Regions from separate parts of the Butyrivibrio sp. AE2005 genome, predicted to be linked through region 1. Evidence: predicted binding sites of a transcription regulator. Region 1 holds the regulator's gene; each other region holds the start of a gene.
What was found. The regulator HrcA, encoded in region 1, represses chaperone genes, less so after heat shock. The targets are predictions, from matches to a motif close to TGTTAGCACTCNNNNNNNNNGAGTGCTAACA.
Positions count from the first base shown of each region.

Region 1 (4,511 bases):
TTGTGGGACTTGACGGCGTGGGCAACAAAAAGGTTTCTAAGTTTTCTTTTGGAATGAAGCAAAGACTTGGGCTTGCCATTGCCTTTCTGAATAATCCCAAGGTACTTATTCTTGATGAGCCGACTAACGGGCTCGACCCCAAAGGAATATTTGAGATTAGAGAGATGCTGGGAGAGTTGGCGCATCAAAGCGGATGTACGATTTTTATTTCCAGTCATAACATTGCCGAGATTGAGAAGCTTTCAGACAGAATTTGTATCATCGACAGAGGAAAAAAGATATTTGAAGGAAGCATTGAAGAACTCTATGAAAATGAAGGGCTGGAATATTGTATAAGGACAAATGATTCTGAAAAAACAGCAAAGCTTTTTGACAATATTGGACTTACATATGCAAGAAAAAAAGATGCATTCTTTATGGAGATGGCAAAAGAAAAAATACCTGCACTCTTAAAACTTCTTATTGATGCAAATGTTGAAGTATATGAGGTGTCGCCAAACAACAGCCTTGAAAGCATATATCTGACGCTTACCGGAAAAGGAAGAGGTGGCATATGCAGTGTCTTATAAGAGAAGAAATAAAAAAGATACAGGCTGACAAGTGCGTAACATATGTGATAACCGGCTTTGCGGTGTTATGTAACTTGATTGTAGCGGTCTTATGCAAGTTTGATGTGACTAACGAGGATGTACTTGCATTATACGGAAAAAACGGAGTGAATCTATATTTTTTCATCGGTATAAATGCGCTTGTCGGGCTCTTTTGCGCGATGTTTGTCGGATACATGATTCTGACAAAAGAATATATAAATGATACCTGGGATCTTCTGATGACAAAACTGTTTGACGGCAAGAAACTTGTTGTGGCCAAATTCATCGTATTTATGCTGTATCAGAGCATCTACATACTTTTTTCTATTGTTTTATACATTCCGATTTCAAAGCTCTTAATTCGCGCAGATATAGATTTCAGAATGCTTGGAAGTGTTCTGGTCATAGTTTTTTTCATAAATACATTCTGTTATATACTTCAATACTGTATTCAACTATATGTCAAAAACTTCCCCATAGCCGTTGTGTCAGGACTTCTGCTTGTCTACATTCTCGGACCGATCAGAGAAATCGTACATATTGCAAATTACATCGGAACGGTTGCCGGAACGTACGCATTTGAATCCGGAAATGTATATAATGCAAAGTTCCTTGCTACATCCTCATTACTGAATATTGCAATCGGCGCTACTTTTGTATATATAAGTGGGAAAAAGTTCTACTCATAGGAGGGAACATGGATTATTTAAGATTTGAACTAAGAAAAATTAAAGGTTCCGGGATACTCGTAATCGGAGTTGTTCTGACAATCCTGTCTGTTTTGTTTCAGGGATATTTGGGGCTCATGGTAAAAGAAATAACATGCGATATCATACATGTTACTGCGATGGATCTTTTTTCGACCCTTATTTTCCCTATATTTATATCAGTTGTGGTTTCGGAGAGCTTCTCTATAGAAGAGACAAATTGTGGAATCGCAAATTCTTATTTCACTAATATTTCAATAAATAAGATCTATACGATGAAACTTTTGACTGTCAGACTTATAAATCTTTTCTATTTCATATTGGCAGCTGCGATAACCATGATATTTGTTGCCCTAAAAGGCGGAAATCCCTTGCTTACACTGTTAAAAGAGTGGAAGTGGATTGTTCTCTCGGTGCTGACTATTTTTTCACTGATAAATATCGTTGGCTTGATAATAATATTGTTCAAAAGCCGCCTCTGCTCAATGCTGATATCAGTCATAGCGACCATCTTTGCCAGCATCCTTAACCCGCTGGGAATTTCCTGGCTCAACCCATGGTATGGCTTCGAACACGCTCTTTTTTACAGGGGACTTAGCCCTATTGCCATAACCTACATGATAACCCTTTTTGTATTAAGTGAATTTCTTATAAAAAAGAAAATCCAAGTAATTCCCAACCTTCTGGAAAGCATGGTCTAATCATTATTTCAAATTATGTCGTTCAGGAATCTATACATTCTTGAACATGAAGTTCAAGAATGCATCAACCAAGCCAATTAAAATCGACTTCGTCGATGGGGCTTGGTTGACTCTTGAATCACTTTTTCACGAAATCTGCAGCAAGTGCGGATTTCTGTAGTTTCATCTAAGATATCATATACTATAAAGAAGCACTTTATTTAGTAGTGGTTTTCCATAACCAGCCGGGACTTGAAGGCATATGTTCGAAAATGTGCAGATCTCGGACGAGCAAGATGATTTTCAAATTTTCTTGGAAAATTATGAAAATCACTGCGCAGCCGAACACAAGCATTTTTGAACATATGCCTTCAAGTCCCAGCGTCATGTAAGCCACCACTTTATATACTTTTTAGAAAAGGTATGTTGACATTAATGGTCCGGAGTGATAATTTATGATACAGAAGATGTTAGCACTCAAGTCAAGTGAGTGCTAACACATAAGAAAACAGTTACCGTCCAATGAATTTAACCGGTGAATACATAGGAAGGTGGACACTTTGGAATTAGACGAGAGAAAAAGAAAAATACTTCATGCGATAGTCAGAAATTACCTTGAGACAGGCGAACCTGTGGGAAGCCGTACAATTTCCAAGTATACGGATCTTAATCTTAGTTCCGCTACTATAAGAAATGAGATGGCGGACCTCGAAGAGATGGGGCTTATTATTCAGCCGCATACATCGGCGGGACGTATTCCTTCAGATCAGGGTTACCGCGTCTATGTAGACGAGATGCTTCGTGACAAAGAGCAGGAAGTAGAGAATATGAAGGAGATGCTTCTTGATAAAGAAGAGAAGCTTGAGACGCTCCTTAAGAAAGTTGCCAAGACACTTGCCGTTGATACCAACTACGCAACGATGATCTCGGCACCACAGATCAGAAAGAACAAACTTAAATTCATACAGATATCAAAGGTCGATGAGGAACACCTTCTTGCAACCATAGTAATAGAGGGCAATGTCATCAAGAACAAGTTTATAAATGTAGAGGAAATGCTTGATGACGCCACGATGCTTAAGCTCAACATCTTGCTTAATACAAGATTGGACGGCCTTGCGGTTGAAGATATTAACCTCGGACTTATAGCGGCGGTTAAGCAGGAAGCCGGAATACACAGTGAGATCATAGGAAACGTCATTGATGCTGCGGCAGAGTCAATCACGGCGGATGACGATCTTCAGATATATACAAGCGGAACGATGAACATCTTCAAGTATCCGGAACTTACGGACAGTGCCAAAGCGAGTGAGCTGATAAGCACGTTTGAGGATGCCAAAGATCTTAACAGTATCGTTGAGAACACGCTCTCTGCTGATGAAGAAGAGACAGGCATTCAGGTCTATATAGGAAACGAAACTCCGGTTCAGGCGATGAAGGATTGCAGCGTTGTTACCGCAACATACGAACTTGGTGACGGAATGAAAGGTACCGTCGGAATAATCGGCCCTAAGCGAATGGACTACGACAAAGTTATTTCGACACTTAAGAATATGAGATACGCTCTTGATGAACTTTATAGGAAAAAGAGCTAGATGAGGAGGCAAAGTTAAATTGAGCAGTACAGATAAGAAAAAAGTTCACGATAAACCTGCTAAGGAAGTAAACGAGCAGGAGAAGGAAGTTCTCGAAGAGATCATGGAAGAGCTTGAAGAGGAAGCCAAGGAGAATAAGGAGGCTGCTGAAAAAGCCGAAGCCGAGGCAGAAGCTTCTGAAGAGGAAGCTTCCGCGGAAGAAAATGAAGAAACTTCCGAAGAAGAATCAGGAGATAAGAAGAAAGGTCTTTTTAATAAAAAAGAAAAAAAGGACCCTCTCAAAGAAAAAATTGATGAACTAAATGACAGACTTATAAGACAGGTTGCTGAGTTTGATAATTTCAGAAAAAGAACTGACAAAGAAAAAGCCCAGATGTTTGAGCAGGGCCAGGGAAGCATTCTCGAGAAGCTTCTCCCTGTAATAGATAATTTTGAGCGAGGACTTCAGGCGGTTCCCGAAGATGAGAAAGACGGAGCCTTTGCAGACGGTATGAACAAGATCTATAAACAGCTTATGAAGCAGATGGAAGATCTTGGAGTAACCCCGATTGAAGCTGTGGGAAAAGAATTCGATCCCAACTTCCACAACGCGGTTATGCAGGTGGAAAGCGAGGAATATGAATCCGGAATTGTTGCACAGGAACTTCAAAAGGGATATATGTTCCACGACACCGTGCTCAGACACAGCATGGTTGGTGTTACCCAGTGAGTGGTATAGAAAAAAACAAATCAATATCACTGTATATCAATACGTAAATAATTCAATTTTTATAACGGAGGAAAAGTAGAAATGAGTAAAATTATCGGTATCGACTTAGGTACAACAAATAGCTGCGTAGCAGTTATGGAAGGCGGAAAGCCTACTGTTATCGCTAATGCAGAGGGAGCCAGAACAACACCTTCAATCGTTGCTTTCACAAAGAATGGCGAGAGAATAGT
Region 1 covers NZ_KK366043.1:70,340-74,850, forward strand. Annotated here, with positions in the region: gene DL92_RS0116135 (ABC transporter ATP-binding protein) at 1-569, shown strand, start outside; gene DL92_RS0116140 (ABC transporter permease) at 554-1,279, shown strand; gene DL92_RS0116145 (ABC transporter permease) at 1,288-1,998, shown strand; gene hrcA (heat-inducible transcriptional repressor HrcA) at 2,538-3,572, shown strand; gene grpE (nucleotide exchange factor GrpE) at 3,592-4,281, shown strand; gene dnaK (molecular chaperone DnaK) at 4,363-4,511, shown strand, end outside.

Region 2 (4,511 bases), on a different contig from region 1:
CTATGACATTGACCTTCTCACATCCTGTCTGCGCTTTTATCTCCTTGATCCTCTTTGCAAGTTCTTCGCCGCTCTTTTCGACAGTAGACGCACTGTTGTGCTCTCCGTAGAAAATGGTCGCACCGTTATCAATAAGCTCCTGCGGTACTCTTCCCCAGTAATTAAGGTGTTCAAAGTCTCTGAAGAAAACCCCGTGAACCAACAGGATGGGATACTTTGTCTTGCATATCTTATCAGCTTTTCTTTCAGCATCTATCTTCATCTTCGCAGATTCAAATCTAACTTCATCATCTGCAGTCTTAATGATCTTACCCAGCATTATCAGATTGAGTATCGGTATCATTCCAAAAAAGATACCAAGTGCTCTCCATTTAACTCCAAGCTGTCTGCAATTTATGTAAACCAGAATTATTCCGGTCCAGAAAAGGATCGATTCTACAGTAATTATCAGAAGTATTTTTACGACAAAAATCGATGGATTGTCCCTGAATCCGCTGAACCCAAACGGACTTTGAAAAAGATCTCTCAAATAATAGCAGGCAAAAGCCAGCGTACTTATCAAGAAAATCTTCAAAATAATGTTACCTATCCTACAGTTGCGAATTCTTTTCATATGCAATCCCCATTATAATTCATGCACTGTCTATGACTTAGCATAAACAGTGCATCAAACCTTAAACCATCAACATTATTATTTAGCAAGAATCAACATAATCTCATTGCTTCTCTCAACAAACTTAGTCATTGACTCAGCGTCAAGAGGCGCATTCTGGATCCTTGCAAGATCATAGAGCTGTTCACAGATCATCTCTGTATTCTTCTCATCCTTATTGTCCATCACATACTGAACAAGAGGATGATTTGCATTAAGAATAAGTGTCTGACCTTCCGATGCGCCGAAATCTCCCATGGACATTCCGTTCATTGCATACATCTTCATCATATCGGCAAGACGTCTTGATTCCTCTGAAACAGTAAGCATTGAAGACATTTTCTTATCCTTAAGCTTTTCAAGCTTAACAACAAGCTTATCATTCTTAAGAGCTTTCTTGAGCTTTTCAGAAATCTCTTTTTCCTTCTCTTCAAGCTCTTTTGCAGCTTTCTTGGATGTCTTACTCTTAAATGTATCTGTAAGATCGGCATCGATTCTCTTAAAGCTGATTCCCTCATTCTTGCTCTCAAGCTGTTGCATGAAAGGAGTATCGATGTTGTGCTTCATTACGAAAGCTTCCATCTTCTGAGCCTTGAACATCTTGATGTACTGGCTCTGCTGCTGCTCATCTGTTACGTAGTAGATGATACGAGGCTCTTTTTCCTCTTTCTCATCCTTCTTGTCTTCGGACTTATCTGCGTCGCTTCTAGCCGTCTGATGCATCGAATCGTCTTCGCCGTTCCGGCTCGACTCTTCGGCATCATTGGCATAGGCGTCATCATCGACTCCCTTCGGATCGTCGGATGCCGCTCTATCTTCAGCCTCTTTGTTGATCTGAAGAGCTTCGGGAAGTGTGAGGTACTTACCGTCAAGATTCTTAAAGAGGATGTAGTCGTTCATCTTCTCGCAGAACTTGTCGTCCTTAAGACAACCGTATTTGATGAAAGGACTGATGTCATCCCAGTATTTGTCATAGTTTTCTTTATCTGTCTTGCAAAGTCCGGCAAGCTTCTCAGCTACCTTCTTGCTGATGTACTCAGAAATCTTTTTAACAAATCCGTCGTTCTGAAGCGCACTTCTTGAAACGTTAAGCGGAAGGTCGGGACAGTCGATCACACCCTTTAAGAGCATGAGATACTCAGGAATAACTTCCTTGATGTTGTCCGCGATAAATACCTGGTTATTGTAAAGCTTGATTGTTCCCTCGATTGACTCAAACTCCATGTTGATCTTGGGGAAATAAAGGATACCCTTTAAGTTAAACGGATAGTCCATGTTAAGGTGGATCCAGAAAAGAGGCTCCTTATAATCGCGGAACACCTTTCTGTAGAACTCAAGATACTCCTCATTTGTACAATCCTTGGGAGTCTTAGCCCAAAGAGGATGTGTATCGTTAAGAAGCTGAGGTCTTCTCTTAATCTTGTACTCGAGCTCAGGCTCTTTGTCCTCGCCCTCTTTCTTATCGGGATGTACTTCTTCTATCACAACATCCGAATCAAGCTTCTCGCTTGCCTTGATTGTCTCTGTTCCCTCTTCATTCTCTCTTGAAAGATAAATGTCATAAGGCATGAATGAGCAGTATTTTTCTATAACTTCTCTTGCCTTGTACTCATTGCAGAACTCAAGGCAGTCATCCGACAGATGTAAGGTAATTGTAGTTCCTACCTCTTTCTTTTCTCCGTCAGACATCTCAAAATCAGAGCCGCCGTCGCATGTCCAGTGAACAGACGCTGCATCTGACTTATATGAAAGTGTATCGATATCAACAGAATCAGACACCATAAATGTTGAGTAGAAACCAAGTCCGAAATGTCCTATGATCTGATCGGCATTTGCCTTATCTTTATACTTGTTAAGGAAATCGGTCGCTCCCGAAAAAGCCACCTGATTGATATACTCTTCAACTTCCTCGGCTGTCATACCGATTCCGTTATCCGTAATCTTAATAGTCTTCTCTTTATCATTGAGCACCACATCAACACGGGGCTTAAAACCTTCAGGAAGTTCATACTCGCCCATCATATCCATCTTGCGGATCTTCGTAACCGCATCGCAGGCATTTGAAATTACTTCCCTGTAAAAAATGTCATGATCCGAATAAAGCCATTTCTTTATTATCGGAAACATATTCTCGCTATTGATTGAAAGATTACCTTTTTTTGAAGCCATAACTCTCACTCCTTTGCATCATTTCAGTATATGCACAGTCTCAGTCTCCCTCCACCGTACAAATAAAAGTTTAATTCCCCCACTCGCAAAAGTCAATAAAAAATTAGCACTCACCAAACATGAGTGCTAACAAGCCTGCATCGATTCAATCCTCGCCATTTACAGCTATAAAAATAAGCAAAGCCACTCTCGCAAACTTTTTAAGCTTGCAGAGATGGCTTTGTTTATTTTTATACGCCCGCACATGCGGGCTATTACATTTCCGATAAAGACATCGGGATGCGAGTTTAGTCGAAACATGCGCCATAAAAGAAAAACGATCGGAACCCCATAAAAATGTGAGTCGGAGTGATTGCGAAAAAACATAAGCCTATGGCTCCGGCTATCGGGCGGACCGAATGTCAAACAATGAGCCTAAAAGCGGAATTTCAGAGCAGATTTGGGAGCCGCATGAAATCCTAAGCTCTCTCGCAATGCTCGGCCATGCATCTGTGCGGCGGTGCCTGTGTGGCAGTCTGTAAATGGCGATGCTGTGAACGATGCACTTAGTTTATTCGTATTTGGAGGAGACGTACTCGGAGTAGCTCATTCCGGCGTATTTTTTGAAGCAGCGGCTGAAGTAGTTGGGATCGGGAATGCCGACTTCGGCGGCGGCCTGATACATCTTAACGTTGGCTCTGGCTATCTGCATGGCTTTTTTCATGCGAAGGTCTGTGAGGTATTCGATGAAGTTGCTGCCGGTCTCCTGCTTGAATTTTCGTGAGAGATAACTTGCACTAAAACCAAAGTGTTGTGCTATGTATGCGAGATTTAGCTTTGAATCGGCAAAGTTGTCCTCAACGTATTTTTTTATCAGTTCGGTCGTATTGTTCTCTTCTGCAGACAATACAACAGGTTCGCTCTTTGGTTCTTCCCATGTATCGTTTGATGCATCAAGCATCTTTTTTGCCCTCTCAAGGACCTTTGTGATCTCTGTTCTGACCATAGGCTTAAGCATATAGTCAAATACCGGAAGGCTTACGCATCTCCTTGCATACTCAAACTGGTTTATCGCTGTCATTATTATTATTACAAGATTCGGATATCGCCCCGTCGCAGTCTGGGTAAATTCTATTCCGTCCATGAAAGGCATTGAAATATCAACAAATGCTATATCCGGCTTAAGGTCGTCAATAACATTTATTGCTTCTATGCCGCTTGCCGCTTCTCCGACAACTTCCATGCCCAGCTCTCCCCAATTTATCGCTGCACGCATAAGCTTCCGAGCCGACTCCTCATCATCTATTATCATAACCCTATATTTTCTGTCCATCACTTACGCCCCTTATTGCCATTTCTTCCGAGATAATAAACTCTATCTCAGTGTATTCCCCTACTTCGCTATCAATCCTGACAACATCGTTACTTCCGCAATAAATCCTGATTCTTTCAATGGTTCCCCACAGCCCGAAACTCTCGCCCTCAATCTCTCCTTTAAAATTTCTGTCTGAGTGCAAGATCTTGTCAATCTGATCCTGTGTCATTCCAACACCTGTGTCACGAACTTTCAAATGAAGAAAACCATCTTCAAGCTTAGAACTTATTTTAATACTTCCCTTCTCACCTTTCATCCTGATGCCATGATATATACTGTTTTCCACAAGCGGCTGAAGTATCAGCTTTGGCAGAATAAACTTATTGGTCTTTTCAT
Region 2 covers NZ_JMMD01000005.1:173,135-177,645, reverse strand. Annotated here, with positions in the region: gene DL92_RS0106555 (esterase/lipase family protein) at 1-613, opposite strand, end outside; gene htpG (molecular chaperone HtpG) at 692-2,821, opposite strand; gene DL92_RS0106545 (response regulator) at 3,372-4,133, opposite strand; gene DL92_RS20140 (cache domain-containing sensor histidine kinase) at 4,117-4,511, opposite strand, start outside.
Region 2: a site for HrcA is predicted at 2,923-2,953, ahead of htpG (molecular chaperone HtpG). Genes of this name have one in related genera too.

Region 3 (4,511 bases), on a different contig from region 1:
CCGAAGAGGGAAAAGAAGTTACAAGTACATATCCCAAGCATGCATCTGAAGACGACATAAATTATGGTCTGGATGATAGTGATGATACTGAAGATGATACTGAAGATTATTCTGCGGAGAATAGTGAGGATGTAGATTATAGTGAATCTAATGATTATTATGCAGATAATGCGGAATATATAGAGTATTCGTATGAGACACCGGTTGAGGAGTATGAAGAGATTTATTATTAAAAGAGTGTGAGTTGGGGAATTGCGAGCGGCTATGCGATGATGGCATAGTGCGAGCGCCCATACAAGAAAAAAGCACCACATCGTACATTGCTTATAAATAATCAGTACGATGTGGTGCTTTTTCTCTTGTCGTCCGTTGTCGCAAAGCTCTGCCAAGCGCATAATCAATCACGCTCCTTCGGAGCTTTTCAAAATAAAAAAGAGAACTGCCCTTTCAAGCAAGCTTGAGGGCAGTTCTCTTTTTTATTTTGACCACTACGTGGCGATTGATTATGTGCTTGGCGAGTTTTGCTCGTTATCGCTTACATCATCCCCATACCGGGTCCCCCAGCGGGCATTGCGGGAGCGGGTTCTTTGATTGTTGCTACGGCTGCTTCTGTTGTAAGGAAGCTTGATGCAACGGATGTAGCGTTCTGGATAGCGCTTCTTGTAACCTTGGCAGGATCGATGATTCCGTCCTTAACCATGTCTACGTACTCTTCTGAGTATGCATTGAAGCCTACGCCGACTTTGCTCTCTTTAACCTTGTTAACGATAACAGATCCGTCAAGACCTGCGTTGTTAGCGATGTGGAAAAGAGGAGCCTCAAGTGCCTTAAGAACTACGTTAGCACCTGTCTTCTCATCTCCCTCAAGGCTTGCTGCAAGCTTCTCAACTTCCTTAGATGCGTGGATATAAGCCGATCCACCACCGAAGATGATACCTTCTTCTACAGCAGCTCTTGTAGCGTTGAGAGCGTCTTCCATTCTGTACTTAGCTTCTTTCATTTCAGTCTCTGTTGCAGCACCTACTCTGATAACGGCTACACCGCCTGCAAGCTTAGCAAGTCTCTCCTGAAGCTTTTCTTTATCGAAATCTGATGTTGTATCTTCAATCTGCTTCTTGATCTGAGCAACTCTTGCTGCGATCTCATCTTTCTCTCCAAGACCGTCAACGATTGTTGTCTTCTCTTTTTCTACCTTGATGCTCTTAGCTCTTCCGAGGTCATCAAGTGTTGTATCCTTAAGCTCAAGGCCAAGGTCTGAAGAAATAACCTTACCACCTGTAAGGATTGCGATATCCTCAAGCATAGCTTTTCTTCTGTCACCGTATCCGGGAGCCTTAACCGCTACTACATTGAATGTTCCGCGAAGCTTGTTAACGATAAGTGTTGTAAGAGCCTCACCGTCTACATCCTCGGCAATGATAAGGAGCTTAGATCCTGTCTTAACGATCTGCTCAAGAAGAGGGAGGATATCCTGAATGTTTGAAATCTTCTTATCTGTGATAAGAACATAAGGATCTTCAAGATTTGCTTCCATCTTATCCATATCTGTAGCCATGTATGCTGAAATATATCCTCTGTCAAACTGCATTCCTTCTACAAGGTCAAGCTCAGTCTGCATTGTCTTTGACTCTTCGATTGTGATAACGCCGTCGTTTGAAACCTTCTCCATAGCGTCAGCGATCATCTGTCCTACTTCATCATCTCCAGATGAAACAGCGGCAACTCTCATAATCTGATCCTTGCCCTTAACCTTTGTAGCCATCTTTCCGATTGCTTCAACAGCGCACTCTGTAGCCTTCTTCATGCCCTTTCTGAGTACGATGGGGTTAGCACCTGCAGCAAGGTTCTTAACACCTTCATTGATCATTGCCTGTGCAAGAACTGTAGCTGTTGTTGTTCCGTCACCTGCTACATCGTTTGTCTTTGTAGCAACTTCTTTTACAAGCTGAGCGCCCATGTTCTCATAAGCATCTTCAAGCTCGATCTCTTTTGCAATTGTAACACCGTCGTTTGTGATTGTAGGTGCACCGTATGATTTATCAAGAACTACGTTTCTACCCTTAGGTCCGATTGTAACTCTGACTGTATCTGCAAGCTTATTAACGCCTTCCACCATAGCTGTGCGGGCGTCTGCGCCGTACTTAATTGTCTTTGCCATTTATTTATCCTCCGAATGTGTTTGATTATTTAATGATAGCAAGTATATCGTTCTGCTTAACAATAATGTATGTTACATCATCAAGCTTTACTTCTGTTCCGGCATATTTTGAATAGATAACATTGTCACCCTTCTTAACCTGCATAGTAACTTCTTTACCGTCAACTACTCCACCGGGTCCGACAGCGATAACTTCTGCCTGCTGAGGCTTCTCCTTCTCTGCTCCGGGAAGTACGATTCCTGATTTTGTTGTCTCTTCTGCTTCAAGCTGCTTTAATACAACTCTGTCTGCAAGTGGTTGTAATTTCATTACAAATGCCTCCTTTATATGATGGTTTGAATAATCTTTTTAATTGTTAGCACTCTTTTAAGTTGAGTGCTAACCTCTAAGAACATATATTAGTGACTTCGCTTTATATGTGCAAACGCGAATATAATACCATATTTATTATATTCGCGTTTTTTCTTTCATATTCTCTTTTTTTCTCTCTTTTGCATCATATACTTTTTTATGGCTTAAAATACGTAATCGCAACAATCTTATCATCCACTGCAAACGTGATTCCGCAGTCCTTGAAATCATAATTCATGATATGGCTTCCCTCATCAGCTTCACTTGAAGGCTCTCCGTAAGCGGCTCTTAATTCTTCTTCCGTACTTCCGACGGAAATGCCTTTGGAAGTCTTTAAGTTCTCATCATGAACCGTAAGCTGTGCAGGCTTTTTAACCCCATCGACCTCTTCAGTGAAAAGAATCATTCTATCGGTATCAATATAATAGATATTTCCGGAATTATCGCCCGTCTGATTATCTTCCGTACTGATAACACTCAGTATCGTTTCAATATCATCATTTATTGAAGCAACTTTTCCGTTGTATTCAAAAGAACCGGCAGGAAGCTCAGGTTCCTCGGAAGTTGCTTCCGTAGCCGCTTCTTCTCCCGAAGCTCCATCGGATGATTCTTCCGAGCTGCTTTCACTAAATAATCCTTCTATGTCAATATCCTTTTCATCATTGATAAAAGACTCAACAAATTCACCTATATCGGATACTTCCTCTATATCCGGTAATCCCTCGATTTCGGGCAGTCCCTCTATTTCAGGTAGCTCATCACATCCGGAAAGTGCGAACATCAGCACTGTTGCCATTAAACATGTCAAAATTCTTTTTTTCATACAACCAACTCCCTTTCAAAAACCCCAACTAACAAAAAAGACCGCACAAACAGCAGATCACCCCGCTATTTTGCAGTCAAACCATCTCTTTATATAAATATAAAAGATTTACGACTTTGCGCCCATACATTGCTATATGTTTGCCCTGTTTTATATATGTTAATTTTAACATAACTGTAAAATATTATCAATCTCAGCCACCCCATATCAGGCATTCTCCTTTATTTGCAAATATTTCAGCCTTATAATCCACTTTTATGGCACAAACTCTTGCATCATTCGGAAAAATTATTTATAATCATTTTATTAACATATATTTTACAAAAATGTAGAGAAACTTCGTCTCTAAGATTGGAAAATGCTATGGAAACTAAAATAATATTCATCAATGATGAACTTACATCGCATAAAAAAGAACTTGAGAGCTGCAGAAAAGAGATCAATGAACTCCTGGCAAAGTTCGAAAAAATGGAGCTTGATCCCGCCAACAAAAGCTACGTACGCATGATGGCAGCCAAGATCAACATAACAATGCACGATATTGATTCAAATATCCGAAAGATATCTTTTGCATATAATATCGCGGAGCAGTATGCCGAAAGGCTCATCAACTATTCATATATGAAAAACACGCTTCTTACGAATGATACCGAAGATGAAAGTCCGGATACAAAGCATTCCCAAAATTGAATGTCAAAACATCAAAAAAGCTCATAATAATACCTCCTGCCAACTTCTAATGACAGGAGGTTTTATATACCTAAAATATTTACATAAGTTTCTTTCGTCCGAGCATTTTTCTGATCATGCCCTTGGACATCTCAAAGCCAAGCGATCCCGAATTAACAACAATCATATCTTCAGGCGCGCCCATAAGATCCGATGCTTTCCAGATCCAGCCGCCCCACTCTTCCTGGGAATAAACCTTATTAAATTCATCCCAGTCGGTAAATACCGGAGTTGCGTTAGTTTCATTCTTTCCGCTTCCTTTGGAAAGGCAGGGAATGGAAATCTTTGTCCCCTTTTTCACCGAACCCTTTGCATCAATTCTTTTGGCAATCTGGTCCATCCCTTTGACAGGCACCAGAAACGAAGCACTTCGAAATGTTTTGACTATATCTTCTTCAAGCTTCTTAAGCATTTCTTTTTTCCCGTCATAATCGGCACTGTAAAGGCGT
Region 3 covers NZ_JMMD01000003.1:189,205-193,715, reverse strand. Annotated here, with positions in the region: gene DL92_RS18185 (peptidoglycan recognition protein family protein) at 1-233, shown strand, start outside; gene groL (chaperonin GroEL) at 536-2,158, opposite strand; gene DL92_RS0104380 (co-chaperone GroES) at 2,184-2,468, opposite strand; gene DL92_RS0104375 (hypothetical protein) at 2,668-3,333, opposite strand; cyclic di-GMP riboswitch class I at 3,402-3,488, opposite strand; gene DL92_RS0104370 (hypothetical protein) at 3,697-4,023, shown strand; gene DL92_RS0104365 (SseB family protein) at 4,103-4,511, opposite strand, start outside.
Region 3: a site for HrcA is predicted at 2,513-2,543, ahead of DL92_RS0104380 (co-chaperone GroES). Genes of this name have one in related genera too.